2 regions of the Pseudoduganella sp. R-31 genome follow, and region 2 is predicted to be linked to the other one. Evidence: predicted binding sites of a transcription regulator. Region 2 holds the regulator's gene; the other holds the start of a gene.
What was found. Region 2 encodes sigma-54, which starts transcription at its own class of promoters, with help from an activator protein. Its sites were predicted from a motif close to TGGCANGNAANCTGCTTT; they were not measured.

Region 1 (7,301 bases), 1.9 Mb from region 2:
CATTGCGCCAGTTCCTTCTCTACCTGCTGGTGCTTGGCGTTGATGCGAACGATGGCATCGCTGCCCAACTGAAGGCGTAATGGCGGCTGCGTTGCATCGGCAAGCTTCAACAGGGCTTGCGACAGCTTGGAAGGATCGCCTGGCTGAGCGTGGTTTGCGCCCGCCGCGAAGGTGCGCATGGCGCCCACCGTATCCTTGTAGTCCTCGATGCGGCTTGCGGTCTCCACCAGCGAGGTGGCGTCGAGGAAATCAGTGCGGAAGAAGCCGGGTTCCACCACGGTGACGTGCACGCCCAGCGGAGCCAGTTCCTGCGCCATCGCTTCGCTCAGGCCTTCCACCGCGAACTTGGTGGAACCGTAGACGCCCCAGCCGTAGTACGCCTGGTAGCCGCCCAGAGAGGAAATATTGATCACATGGCCGCTGCGCTGCCGGCGCATGGCCGGCAGCACCGCGCGGCTCACGTTCAGCAGGCCGAAGACATTCGTTTCGTAATTGCGGCGCACCTCTTCCGCCGAGGTCTCCTCGACGGCGCCGAGGATGCCGTAGCCGGCGTTATTCACCAGCACGTCGATGCGGCCAAAACGCTCGATGGCGGCCTGGGTGGCAACTACGGCGGCTGCTTCCTTTGTCACATCGAGCTGCACTGGCAGCAGCTGGGGATGCGCGCCAAGGGCGTCGACAATCGCTTGCGGGTTGCGGGCGGCTGCTACCACGGAGTCGCCGCGCGCCAGTGCGTCGCGGGCAATCAGCAGGCCGAAGCCGCGGGAGGCGCCAGTGATGAACCAGACTTTGTTTGCCATGATCTTGCTCCTTCAAGAGTGGGTAGTTGGTGAAGGGCATATTAGGCTTCGGAGAGCTGCTACACTAGCCATAGTAAAGGTGATTGATCTTCAACTATTGGTTGTAAATGAATGGATAAGGCCCGCGTCATCACATTGTTCATCGGCGTCGTGCATGGCGGCAGCTTCAGCCAGGCGGCGGTCGATGCCGGCCTGTCGGCCCAGGCGGTCAGCAAGGCGATTCGCCAGCTGGAGGAATACCTCGGCGTGCGCCTGTTCCATCGCACGACACGCAGCCTGAGTCTTACGGACGAAGGCCAGCGCCTGTTCGAGCTGGCCAACCCGGGCCTGCGCTTGCTGGACGAGGCGCTGGACCACGTTCAGAACAGCCGCGAGGCGGTTGACGGCATGATCCGCGTCGCCGCACCTACCTCGCTGGGCACGGTGGTGCTGGCGCCGCTGCTGCGCGAATTCCAGGAGCTGTATCCGAGCGCGCATTTCGACATGCTGTTCGACGACCACTTCACCGACTTGACCGAGGCGAAGATCGACGTCGGCTTCAGGGCGGGGAATCCGCCGGAGCGCAACCTGGTTGCGCGCCAGCTGGGCAGGATTCCTTTGCATATCTGCGCTTCGCCCGGCTATATCGAGCGCCACGGCGCCCCGCGCACGGTGGAAGAATTGCTGCACCATCGGTGCACCGGTTTCCGCCAGCCGAACACGGGCCGCGTGATTCCGTGGGAACTCAAAGGGCAGGGCGGCACGGTGTACCAGGACGTGCCCTGCGTGGCGACGTTCAATACGGCGGAGGGCGAGGTCGAGGCGGTGCGCGCCGGGGTCGGCATCGGCCAGCTGGCGCTGTACATGGTGGAGCGCGACCTGGCGGAAGGGCGGCTGGTGCACCTGCTGCCGACCCATGTGACGGCAAATGCGGCCGTTTACATGTACTATCCGCAGCGCAGCCGCATGCCGATGCGCGTGCGGCACTTTATCGACTTCATGGTGAAACGCAAATGGACCGCCTTTACCTGATGACCGTCTACGTGGCTGTGGCCGAGGAGCAGGGCTTCGCGGCAGGTGCGCGCCGCCTCGGCATGTCGCCGCCTGCCGTTACGCGCGCGGTGGCGGCGCTGGAAGAAAGGCTGGGCGCCAGGCTGCTGGACCGCACCACGCGCCATGTGCGCGTGACGGAAGCCGGCCAGCGCTACCTGGATGATGCGCGCCGGATCATCGCGGAAGTCGACGAGGCCGACGATGCAGTTGCCGGCATCAACGCCGCGCCGCGCGGCCACCTTACAGTGACGGCGCCGGTGCTGTTTGGACGCATCTACGTGGTGCCGGGCATTGTCGATTACCTGCAGCGCTATCCGGCGATGGATATTTCCACTGTCTTCGTCGACCGCGTGACCAACTTGCTGGAAGAAGGCATCGATGTCGGCATCCGCATCGGCGAGCTGCCCGATTCGAGCATGCGCGCCATTCCGGTCGGGCAGGTGCGGCGCATGATCATCGCTTCGCCTTCCTATATAGAGAAGCATGGCGCGCCGAGCACGCCGCAGGAGCTGGAGCAGCACACCATTGTCGCCTCGTCCGGCTCCAGCGTGCCTCCGGACTGGCGCTTCCAGAATGGCGCCGGCACGCAATCGCTGCGCGTCAAGCCGCGCCTGGGCGTGAACAATAACGACTCTGCCATCGAAGCAGTGCGCAGCGGCTTCGGCATCGCGCGCCTGCTGTCCTACCAGGCGGCAGCCTTGCTCGATGCAGGCGAGCTGGTTGAGGTGCTGCAGGACTACGCGACGCCGGCGGTGCCTATCCATATCATCCACCGTGACAGCCGTCAGGGCTCGACCCGCATCCGCAGCTTCGTGGACCTGATGGCCGAACGCCTGCGCACCGATCCGAGGCTTCGCCCGGTGCGTTGACGGCGCTAAATTGGTGCGGTGCACAAACAAAGTGCTGGATTTCCACCGCCTTTCCCCCTGAAAGCGGGGTGGCACGGCGCTTGCAGTATCCCCATTATTTACAAACCGGGGATAGAGATGGATCGCACGTTCAGCCTTACCCGTCGTCGCCTGCTTGCTGCGGGCGCTGCGACAGCCTTATCGAATTACGCCTGGGCTGCAGGCTCCGACAAGCCTGAGAAAGAAGAAGTCAAAGTCGGCTTCATTCCATTGACCGATTGCGCCTCCGTCGTGATGGCTTCTGTGCTGGGCTTCGACAAGAAGTACGGCATCAGGATCGTCTTGAGCAAGGAGGCGTCCTGGCCCGCCGTGCGGGACAAGCTGGTGAACGGTGAACTCGACGCGGCCCATGTGCTGTATGGGCTGGTGTATGGCGTCCACCTGGGCGCTGGCGGTCCGAAGAAGGACATGGCCGTACTGATGAACCTCAATCACAACGGCCAGGCGATCACGCTGTCGAAGAAACTGTCCGACAAAGGCGCAGTCGATGGCGCTTCGTTGGCGAAGCTGATGCGCACCGACCAGCGCGAGTACACCTTCGCACAGACGTTCCCGACCGGCACCCATGCGATGTGGCTGTATTACTGGCTGGCGTCGTATGGCATCAACCCGATGACGGACGCCAAGGTCATTACGGTGCCGCCGCCGCAGATGGTCGCCAATATGCGGATCGGGAACATGGATGGCTTTTGCGTGGGCGAGCCATGGAACCACCGCGCGATTGTGGATGGCGTCGGCATCACGGCCACGACAACGCAGGACATCTGGCGTGACCATCCGGAGAAGGTGCTGGGTACTAGCGCGGAGTGGGTGAAGAAGTATCCCAATACTGCACGCGCACTCATCGCTGCGGTGCTGGATGCTGGACGCTGGATTGATGCGTCCCTGTCGAACAAGGTGAAGATGGCGGAAGCCATTGCCGACAAATCCTACGTCAACACGACGGTCGATGTGATTGGCCAGCGCATCATGGGCCGCTACCAGAATGGCCTGGGCAAAACCTGGGACGATCCGAACTACATGAAGTTCTTCAATGACGGCGCGGTGAATTTCCCATACCTCAGCGACGGCATGTGGTTCCTCACGCAACAGAAGCGCTGGGGCTTGCTGAAGGCGGAGCCGGATTACCTGGCAGTTGCCACGCAAATCAACCAGATCGATGTGTACAAGGACGGCGCGGCTATGGCGAAGGTGAGCGTACCAAAGTCGCCCCTGCGCAGCGTAAAGATGATCGACGGCACGACCTGGGACGGCAAGAATCCCAAGGCCTATGCTGATTCGTTCAAGATCAGAGCGTGAAGGGAGGCCTTATGAGTGCTATGTACGGAACGATAGACGGGGCCGGCGCGGGCACGCCTGGCACACACGGCGCACTGACCGCGCAGGACGCTGCGCGGGAAGCAGCTGCAGCTGCATTGGCCGCGGCTGGCGTGGGGCGGGCAATCGATATGAAGGTGGACGTTGCGCCGGCAGGACAGGCTGGGAAGGCGGGAGCATCAGTGCAACCGGCGCCCGCGGTGCCGGGAAGGCCAACGCGCCGCATGCGGCTGGCGGCGAAAGGCGTGCACCTGGCGCCGGAAGGTGGGCGGCTGCGGCCCTTTGTCATGAAAGTACTGCCGCCGCTGCTTGGCTTGTCGCTGCTGGTGCTGGCTTGGCAAATCCTGGCGGTACGCAACGCAGGCTTTCCCACTCCGCTGGAGACCTGGCATGAGGCGGTGAAGCTGTTCTCGGACCCGTTCTACCGCAAGGGTCCGAATGACCAGGGCATTGGCTGGAACATCCTGGCCTCGCTGCGCCGCGTCGCGCTGGGCTTCGGCCTGGCGGCGCTGGTGGGTATTCCGCTTGGCTTCCTGATCGGACGCTTCAGCTTTTTGTACGGCATGTTCAGCCCTTTAATCAGTTTGCTGAAGCCCGTATCGCCCTTGGCCTGGCTGCCGATTGGCCTGCTGGTGTTCAAGGCGGCCGATCCAGCCGCGATCTGGGCCATCTTCATTTGTTCGATCTGGCCCATGATCGTTAACACCGCCGTCGGCGTGCAGCGCGTGCCGCAGGATTACCTGAACGTGGCGCGTGTGCTGAACCTGTCCGAATGGAAGGTGGCGACCAGGATACTGCTGCCTTCCGTGCTGCCTTACATGCTGACCGGCGTGCGGCTCGCCATCGGCACGGCATGGCTGGTCATCGTCGCAGCCGAAATGCTGACGGGCGGCGTGGGCATCGGCTTCTGGGTGTGGGATGAGTGGAATAACCTGAACGTGCCGCACATCCTGATCGCCATCGGCGTGATCGGCGTGGTTGGCCTGTCGTTGGAACTGGCGCTGGTCGCGCTGGCCAAAGCTTTCAGCTATGAGGAGAAATGAGATGGCTTCGAAATTCATCGATATCAGCAAGGTCGACATGCGCTTTGGCCAGTTCCACGCGCTGAGCGACGTCAACCTGGTGGTCGAGCAGGGTGAGTTCATTACCCTGATCGGCCACTCGGGCTGCGGCAAGTCGACGCTGCTCAACCTGGTCGCGGGCCTGAACCGTCCCACCAGTGGCGTGCTGGTTTGCAGCGGGCGCGAGATCGCCGGGCCGGGGCCGGAACGCGCGGTCGTGTTCCAGAACCATTCGCTGCTGCCCTGGCTGACTTGTTTCGAGAACATTTACCTCGCAGTGGAGCGGGTGTTCGGCGGCAAGGAGACGCGCGCGCAACTGGATGAACGCAGCTGGCAGGCGCTGGAACTGGTGGGACTGGCGGCCGCTGGCGGCAAGCGGCCCAATGAAATTTCAGGTGGAATGAAGCAGCGCGTCGGCATCGCCCGCGCACTGTCGATGGAACCGAAGGTGCTGCTGATGGACGAACCGTTCGGCGCCCTCGATGCGCTGACACGCGCCCACCTGCAAGACGAATTGATGCGCATCGTCGCCGCGACGGGGGCCACCGTGGTGATGGTGACGCACGATGTGGATGAAGCCGTGCTGCTGTCCGATCGCATTGTCATGATGACAAATGGCCCGGCCGCCACCATCGGCGGCGTCGTCAAAGTACGGCTGGAACGCCCGCGCGACAGGCTGGCCCTGGCGCAAGACCCGCTGTATCTTGACTATCGGACAAGCGTTCTGGAGTTCCTCCACCAACGACAAGGACACCCGGCACAACGTTTTGCTGCATAGCAATGTGCAAAAGTGTGGCAGCGGGGCGACTCTGCTGCTACATTGGTGGTCTATACAAACGGAGACACTTGATGAGTACCGAAGTACAGCAGCACGAAATTAACAAAGAAGCAAAGCGGGAAGACAAGCCGAACCGCCACGAACTGGTGCGCCAGCAGATGAATCACACCGGCCTGCGTACCGGTATTGCAGCAGGCCTGCTGGCCCTGGTGGGCCTGAGCGCCTGGCTGCTCGCCTGATCAAATGACCCGCAGTTCGTCCAGCGGCCAGCGTGGACGGACGTTGAAGGAATAGTCCCGCTGCGCCGCCTGCGGATTGATCTGCAGGCGCATGGCGCCGGCGAAGGCAATCATTGCGCCGTTATCGGTGCAGAACTCCAGTTCCGGGTAGTAGACCTTGAAGTGCTTCTTCCTCGCCGCCGCGTTCAGCGACGCGCGCAGTTGCGCATTCGCGCCCACGCCACCGGCGATCACCAGGCGTTTGAGGCCCGTCTGCTTCAGCGCGGACAGGCATTTGGCTGTCAGCACATCCACGATCGCATCCACGAAACCGCGCGCGATATTCGCCTTGTCCTGCTCGCAGACATTGGCAGCGCCGCCGTTGTTGTTCACCACCGTCAGCACGGCTGTTTTCAGGCCGGAGAAGGAGAACATCAAATCCTTCGAGTGCAGCATGGGGCGCGGCAGCTTGTAGGCTTCCGGGTCGCCGAATTCGGCCATGCGCGAAATGGCGGGGCCGCCAGGGTAGCCCAGGCCAAGCAGCTTGGCCGATTTATCGAAGGCCTCGCCCGCCGCGTCATCCAGTGTTTCGCCCAGCAGTTCGTACTGGCCGACGCCGTCCACGCGCATCAGCTGCGTATGGCCGCCCGATACCAGCAGCGCCACGAAAGGGAACTCCGGCGGCTCGCTGGCCAGCAGCGGCGACAGCAGGTGGCCTTCCAGATGGTGCACGCCCAGCACCGGCTTATCCAGCGCCATGCCCAGCGAGCAGGCAATCGCCGAACCGACCAGCAGGGCGCCTGCCAGGCCGGGACCCTGGGTGTAGGCGATGGCATCGATCTCGCCGGCTTGCAGGCCGGCTTTGCCCAGCGCCTGTTCCAGCAGCGGAATCGCGCGGCGGATATGGTCGCGCGAGGCCAGTTCCGGCACCACGCCGCCGTATTCCTCATGCATCGCCACCTGCGAGTGCAGGGCGTGCGAGAGCAGGCCGCGCTGCGTGTCATACAGGGCCAGGCCAGTTTCGTCACAGGAGGATTCAACGCCGAGAACGATCATTGGAATGCACAAAAGGGTAAAGGGCAATCCGCCATTGTAATGGAAAGCCCGCTTGCATTGATTGGTATACGTGTATACAATTTATCGCATGAAGACACCTCCGCCCCGTGCTCAAGGCGGCCCGGCCATCC
Region 2 (7,301 bases):
ACTACGGCCGCCTTCAGCCCGGCCAGGCCCAGGGTCTTGGGCAAGTCGGCCGGATTCTGCGCCAGGGCCGGGATCAGGATCAGCAGCGGCACCACCGCCAGGTCCTGGAACAGCAGGATGCCGATGATCTTGCGTCCATGCTCGCTCTCCAGCTCCAGGCGTTCCGTGAGCAATTTGACTACAATGGCGGTCGACGACATGGCCAGCGCGCCGCCCAGTGCGAACGAAGCTTGCCAGCCCAGCTGGATCGAGGGCGGCAGCAGGAAGTGGATGAGCCAGCCGAACAGCATGGTGGCGGCAATGGTGAGGCCGACCTGCGCCATGCCCAGCCCGAACACGATCGAGCGCATGGCCATCAGCTTGGGCAGGGAAAACTCGAGCCCGATCGAGAACATCAGGAACACCACCCCGAACTCGCCCAGCAACTCCGTCGCGTGGCTTTGCTCGGCCAACCCCATGGCATGAGGGCCCAGCAGGATGCCGACAGCCAGGTAGCCCAGCATCGGCGGCAGGTGCATCATGCGGAAGGCGACCACGCCAAGGACGGCGCTGCCGAGGAGGAGGAGGGTCAGTTCAAGGGGGGAGAACATCCGTTGTTTGTTTTGTCTGGCAAGTTTTTTGCTTATCTAATTCGGCTATACTTCGGGCATGAGTTTAACCCATGAAAAAACAATGCTGAAATCTTTTGATGCCAAGACCGCAACACGTGCCCTGGAACTGGCGCGCGAGGCCCTGCAGATCGAAACGGACGCACTGGCAGCGCTGAATGCGCGCCTGGCCACCGACGAAACTGTGGGCCGGGCGGTGTCCTTGTTGCTTCAATGCAAAGGGCGCGTCGTGGTGTCCGGCATCGGCAAGTCCGGCCACATCGGCCGCAAGATTGCGGCGACGCTGGCCTCGACCGGCACCCCGGCCTTGTTCGTGCACCCGGCCGAAGCGGCGCACGGCGACCTGGGCATGGTGACGCCGGAAGACGTGGTGATCGCCATTTCGTATTCCGGCGAAGCAGCCGAACTGATGGCCATCCTGCCCGTGGTCAAGCGCATGGGCGGCCACGTGATCGCCATGACCGGCAAGCCGGCGTCGAGCCTGGCCAGGCTGGCCGACGTGCACCTGGACGTATCGGTGGCCAAGGAGGCATGCCCGATGAACCTGGCGCCGACCGCTTCCACCACCGTCACGCTGGCGCTGGGCGATGCGATCGCGGTGGCGCTGCTGGACCTGCGCGGCTTCAAGGAAGAGGATTTTGCCCGTTCCCACCCTGGCGGCGCCCTCGGCCGCCGCTTGCTGACGCATGTGCGCGACATCATGCGCAAGGATGGCGCCATCCCGGCCGTGGGCCTGGAAACGCGGCTGCCCGATGCGCTGCTGGAAATCACCCAGAAGGGCATGGGCATGACCGCCATCGTCGACGCGGCCAACAAGCCGGTCGGGGTCTTCACCGACGGCGACCTGCGCCGCATGATCGAAAAAGTCCAGGACTTCAGCAAGGTCGTCATCAAGGACGTGATGCACCTGAACCCGCGCACCATCGGCCCCGACCAGCTGGCGGTGGACGCCGTGGCGGTGATGGAAGAATTCCGCATCAACCAGATGCTGGTGGTGGATGCCGACGGCACGCTGGTTGGCGCTCTGCACATCCACGACCTGACCCGCGCCAAGGTGATCTGATGACGCTCGAACGCGAAGACCTGCTTGCCCGTGCAGCCAGGGTGCGCCTGTTCATCTTTGACGTGGACGGTGTGCTGACCGACGGCAGCCTGACGTATGGCGCCGACGGTGAAATGGTCAAGACTTTCAATGTGCACGACGGCCTGGGCATCAAGCTGCTGCAGGAAGCGGGCATCAAGACCGCGATCATCAGCGCCCGGCGCACGCCGATCGTGCTGGCACGCGCCAAGGACCTGGGCATCGATTACGTGCACCAGGGCGGCCACGACAAGCTGACCCCGTTCAAGGCCTTGCTGGCCGACCTGGGACTGGCGGAAGAGCAGGTTGCCTTCATCGGCGACGACGTGGTGGACCTGCCGCTGTTGAGCCGTGTGGGCTTTGCGGTCAGCGTGCCGAATGGCCGCAAGGAGGCGCACGATCGCTCCCACTACATTACCGAAGCTGCGGGCGGCCGCGGCGCGGTGCGCGAGGCCTGCGAATTCGTGCTGCGCGCCAGCGGCAGCTATGACCGCGTGATGGCCCAGTTCCTGGTGTAAGGGCAAGCGATGCGTAACCAGAGGACCGCCCACCGCTTCCGCCTGTCGATCGGCATGATCTTCGTGCTGCTGGCGGCGCTTGGCAGCTTCTACCTGCTCGAGCTGCTGAACCGCGCGGACGAACAGATGCAGGCCGACAAGCGCATGAACGAGCCGGATTACATCATCCATAACTTCTCCTTCGTGCGCATGACCAAGGATGGCAAGCCAAGCTATATCATTGCCGGCGACAAGCTGACCCACCGCCCGGTCGACGATTCGTCCGAGATCGACAATCCGCGCGTGCACAGCCTGGCCGGCGAGAAGCCGCCGATGGAGATCGTGGCGAATACGGCGCGCGTGGACGACACCAACAGCCGCGTCACCCTGAACGGCAGCGTGACGATCGACCGCGCGGCATCGCCGCAATCGCAACTGCTGCACCTGGAATCGGACAAGCTGGTGATCTTCCCGGACGAAGACCGCATGGAAACCGATCATCCGGTGAAACTGCGGCTGGGGGATACGACTGCTGCGGCCAACAGCATGCGCGCCAATAATGCGACGCGCGAAATGCACCTGGCCGGCAACGGCACGCTGCAGATTCCGCCCAAGGCCGCGGACCAATAACTGAGGAATGAACATGAAACGACTACTCTTGTCGGCAGCCTTGCTGCTGGGAGTCGCCGCTCCGGCGCTGGCCGAGAAAGCCGACTCCTACAAGCCGACCAACATCAGCTACGGCTCGATGGACATCGACGACGTCAAGCAGGTCACCATCCTGCTGGGCGGCGTCAAGCTGACCCGCGGCACCCTGACCATGACGGCCGAGCGCGCCTACGTCAAGCAGACGCCGGAGGGCTTCCAGCAAGTGACGCTGTTTGGCGACGGCAAGAAAGCCACCTTCCGCCAGAAGCGCGACGGCGCCGGCGACCAGTGGGTGGAAGGCGATGCCGACCGCATCGAATACGAGGAACAGGTTGAACTGGTGAAGATGTTCAACAAGGCCACCATCCGCCGCCTGGAAGGCGGCAAGCAGAACGACGAAGTGCAGGGTGAGTTCATTTCTTACGACAGCCGCAAGGAATTTTTCAGCGTGCGCAATTCGGCCAGCGGGGAGAGCAAGCCCGGCGGCGGTCGCGGCACCATGGTGATCCAGCCGACCCGTACCGAACCCCCAGCGACGCCGACGGAGAAGAAGTAAGCATGCAAGCAAATAACTGCGCCAGCACGCTGGTCGTGCGCGGCCTCCAGAAAACCTATGGCAAGCGACAGGTGGTGCACGACGTTTCGCTGCAAGTCGATTGCGGTGAAGTGGTCGGCCTGCTCGGTCCCAACGGTGCCGGCAAGACTACCTCTTTCTACATGATCGTCGGCCTGGTGGCTTCCGATGCAGGCACCATCGATATCGGCGGCACCGACGTGTCGAGCCTGCCGATCCACAAGCGCGCCACGCTGGGCCTGTCCTACCTGCCGCAGGAAGCTTCGGTGTTCCGCAAGCTGACGGTGGAAGAAAACATTCGTGCCGTACTGGAACTGCAGAAGGTGGACGGCAAGCCTCTGCCCAAGGCGGAAATCAAGCAGCGCCTGGAATCGCTGCTGGCCGACTTGCAAATCGAGAAGCTGCGCGAGAACCCGGCCCTGTCGCTGTCGGGTGGCGAGCGCCGCCGCGTGGAAATTGCGCGCGCCCTGGCCACCAACCCGCGCTTCGTGTTGCTCGACGAACCGTTTGCCGGCGTGGATCCGATCGCCGTGATCGAAATCCAACGTATTGTGCGTTTCCTGAAGGAGCGCAATATCGGTGTGCTGATCACCGACCATAATGTGCGTGAGACCCTCGGCATTTGCGACCGCGCCTACATCATCAACCAGGGCGCCGTGCTGGCCTCGGGCCGCCCGGACGACATCATTGCCAACGAATCCGTTCGCCGCGTCTACCTCGGCGAACACTTCCGCATGTAAACGAAGGCCATGAAACAAACACTGCAACTGCGAACCTCGCAACACCTGGCGCTGACGCCGCAGCTGCAACAATCCATCCGCCTGCTGCAGCTGTCCACGCTGGAGCTGCACCAGGAGTTGGAACAGCTGCTTGGCGACAATCCCATGCTGGAGCGCCTTGACGACCCGCTCGACCACTCGGTACGGCTGCTGGCCGATGGCGCCATCAGCCAGGGCAACGGCAATGGCACCGAAGCTCCCGCCACGCCTTCGGCTGAAGGCCCGCAAGGCGAGGGCGGCGAAGCCCCGGCCGCTGCCGGCGAAAGCGATACCTATGAAGGCGGCGACCATGAAGCCGGCAACGGCAGCGACGACGCCGACTGGAGCGCCAGCGCCGGCAGCAAATCCGCCGACGACGAAGACAGCCGCCCGCAACTGGAAGCTTCCGGCTGCACGCTGCGCGAACACCTGCTCGAGCAGATGCGCGTCACCGTGCAGGAGCCGCGCGACCGCGCGCTGATGGAACTGATCATCGATGCGCTGGACGAGAACGGCTACCTGGAAGAGCCGCTGGAAGAAATCCACGAGCGCCTGCCGCCCGAGCTGGAAATCGAACTGGACGACCTGCGCTGCAGCCTGGTGCTGCTGCAAAGCTTCGATCCGCCCGGCGTCGCCGCACGCAATGCCTCCGAATGCCTGGCGCTGCAGATCAGGCGCATGCCCGGCGTGCCGCTGGTGACGCGCCGCATGGCGCTGACCATCGTCGAGAAGCACCTGACCTGGTTCGCCCAGCGCGAGTTCACCAAGCTGAAGAAAGCGCTCGACTGCGACGATGAAGACTTGCGCGAAGCACAGTGCGTGATCCGCCAGTGCAACCCGCATCCGGGCGCCGAATTTGCGTCAGGCGAGTCAGACTACGTGGTGCCGGACGTGATCGTGAAAAAGGGCCGCGGCGGCTGGATCGTCACCCTGAACAACGACGTGGTGCCGCGCCTGCGCGTGAACGCGCTGTATGCCAACCTGCTCAAGCAAGGCAAGAGCGAGTCGCAGATGAATGGCCAGCTGCAGGAGGCCAAGTGGTTGATCAAGAATATGCGCCAGCGCTTCGACACGATCCTGCGCGTCGCGGAAGCGATAGTAGAAAGACAAAAGAACTTTTTCAGTCATGGCGCAGTGGCCATGAGACCCCTTGTGTTGCGTGAAATTGCTGATACACTGGGACTACACGAGAGCACTATTTCTCGCGTAACAACTCAAAAATATATGCTCACCCCGCATGGCATGTTTGAGTTGAAATATTTCTTTGGTAGCCACGTCGCGACCGAAGCCGGGGGGGAGGCTTCCTCGACTGCGATACGGGCACTGATCGTGCAATTGACAGGAGCAGAAGACCCGAAAAATCCTTTATCCGACAGTAAGATTGCGGACATGCTGGGTGAACAAGGCATGGTGATTGCGCGACGGACTGTTGCCAAATATCGAGAAGCGTTGAAGATCCCTCCAGTTAGCCTCCGCAAATCGTTGTAGTGCAGTGCATGGGTTCCTCTGTGCGTTTCGGCGTGCACGAACTCGAGAGCGACATCATCTTTAGGAGTGTGTATGAATCTCACCATCAGTGGACATCATGTCGAAGTGACCCCAGCCATTCGCGAGTACGTGCAGAACAAGCTGGAACGAGTCAAGCGCCATTTCGATCAAGTAATCGATATTGCTGTCATCCTGACTGTAGATAACCTCACCGAGAAAGAGAAACGCCAGAAAGCCGAAATCAACCTGCGCATGTCTGGCAAAACTGTTTACGTCGAAAGCCTGTCGCAAGACCTTTACGCCGCCATCGATACCCTGATTGATAAACTGGATCGCCAGGTCATGAAATACAAGGACCGTGTGCAGAACCACAGTCATGCGGCCATCAAGCATTTCCCGGATACGTATGAGGCACCACCCACCGCCATGTAAAGGACTGGCCGTGCAGCACACCAAAGGGCGCAATTGGCGCCCTTTTTTGCGACCAGTGTGCGTTAGAATATTTGCATGAGCGAACACGTACACACCCAACTCTCCAACGGTACCGGCTTCATCACGCTGGACCGCCCCAAGACCCTCAATTCACTGTCCCTCGACATGGTGCGCGCGATGACGCAGGCGCTGCTGGCATGGCGCGACGATGCGTCGGTGGCGGCGGTCGTGGTGCGCAGCAGCAGCGAACGCGCGCTGTGCGCAGGCGGCGATATCCGCTTCTTCCACGACGTCGGCCGCGGCAATACGCAAGGCGGCAGCGCGCTGCTGGAGGACTTCTTCACCGAAGAATATGCGCTGAACCATTTAATCCATTTCTACCCCAAGCCTTATGTGGCGCTGATGGATGGCGTGGTGATGGGCGGCGGCATGGGCATCGCGCAGGGCGGGCCGGAGTGCGGCGTGCGCATCGTCACGGGCCGTACCAGGATGGCGATGCCCGAGGTGAACATCGGCCTGTTTCCCGACGTGGGCGGCAGTCACTTCCTGTCGCATGCGCCGGGCCAGCTTGGCATGTGGCTCGGCCTCACCGGGCTGACGGTCGGCGCCGCGGATGCGCTCTACCTCGACCTGGCTGACTACTTCGTGCCGGAAACTGAACTGGCCGGACTGGCCAAGCTGTTCGAGTCGACGCCCGGCAAATCGTTGCGCGATGCTGTCGCGGTCTTTGCCGGCCCGCACAACGCCTTCGCCGGCGACAGCGAACTGGAAGCGCAGCGTGCCCTGATCGATCAGCATTTCTCGGCGGGCTCGGTACCCGCCATCATGGATTCGCTGCGAGGCGACAGCACGCCTTTCGCGCAGAAATCGCTGAAGGCAATGGAATTGCGCTCGCCGCTGATGATGAGCGTGACCCACGAGCTGCTGAAGCGCGGCGCGTCGCTGGGCGTGTCCGACTGCTTGCGCATGGAGCGCAACCTGGTGCGCCGCAACTTCGAACACGGCGAGATTTTCGAGGGCGTACGCGCCCTGGTGATCGACAAGGACAACCAGCCGCAGTGGAATCCCGCAACGCTGGCCGAAGTGACGCCCGCCATGGTGGAGCGCTTCTTCGAACCATGCTGGCCGGCCTGGGCGCACCCCTTGCGCCACCTCGCATGAGGGATCTGGACCGGATCGACCGGGGCATCCTGAATATCCTGCAAGAAGATGCCA

Region 1: the regulator sigma-54 is predicted to act here: its motif matches at 2,771-2,788, upstream of ACN9MY_RS26915 (CmpA/NrtA family ABC transporter substrate-binding protein).

Annotation. Positions count from the first base shown of each region.
Region 1 covers NZ_CP183986.1:5,906,437-5,913,737, reverse strand. The annotation lists gene ACN9MY_RS26930 (oxidoreductase) at 1-800, opposite strand, end outside; gene ACN9MY_RS26925 (LysR family transcriptional regulator) at 912-1,811, shown strand; gene ACN9MY_RS26920 (LysR family transcriptional regulator) at 1,793-2,701, shown strand; gene ACN9MY_RS26915 (CmpA/NrtA family ABC transporter substrate-binding protein) at 2,819-4,039, shown strand; gene ntrB (nitrate ABC transporter permease) at 4,282-5,100, shown strand; gene ACN9MY_RS26905 (ABC transporter ATP-binding protein) at 5,102-5,896, shown strand; gene ACN9MY_RS26900 (hypothetical protein) at 5,968-6,135, shown strand; gene tsaD (tRNA (adenosine(37)-N6)-threonylcarbamoyltransferase complex transferase subunit TsaD) at 6,136-7,170, opposite strand; gene ACN9MY_RS26890 (GntR family transcriptional regulator) at 7,259-7,301, shown strand, end outside.
Region 2 covers NZ_CP183986.1:1,006,468-1,013,768, forward strand. The annotation lists gene ACN9MY_RS04600 (cation:proton antiporter) at 1-590, opposite strand, end outside; gene ACN9MY_RS04605 (KpsF/GutQ family sugar-phosphate isomerase) at 673-1,671, shown strand; gene ACN9MY_RS04610 (KdsC family phosphatase) at 1,671-2,207, shown strand; gene lptC (LPS export ABC transporter periplasmic protein LptC) at 2,217-2,816, shown strand; gene lptA (lipopolysaccharide transport periplasmic protein LptA) at 2,830-3,390, shown strand; gene lptB (LPS export ABC transporter ATP-binding protein) at 3,393-4,148, shown strand; gene ACN9MY_RS04630 (RNA polymerase factor sigma-54) at 4,158-5,654, shown strand; gene hpf (ribosome hibernation-promoting factor, HPF/YfiA family) at 5,727-6,086, shown strand; gene ACN9MY_RS04640 (enoyl-CoA hydratase/isomerase family protein) at 6,162-7,247, shown strand; gene ACN9MY_RS04645 (Lrp/AsnC family transcriptional regulator) at 7,244-7,301, shown strand, end outside.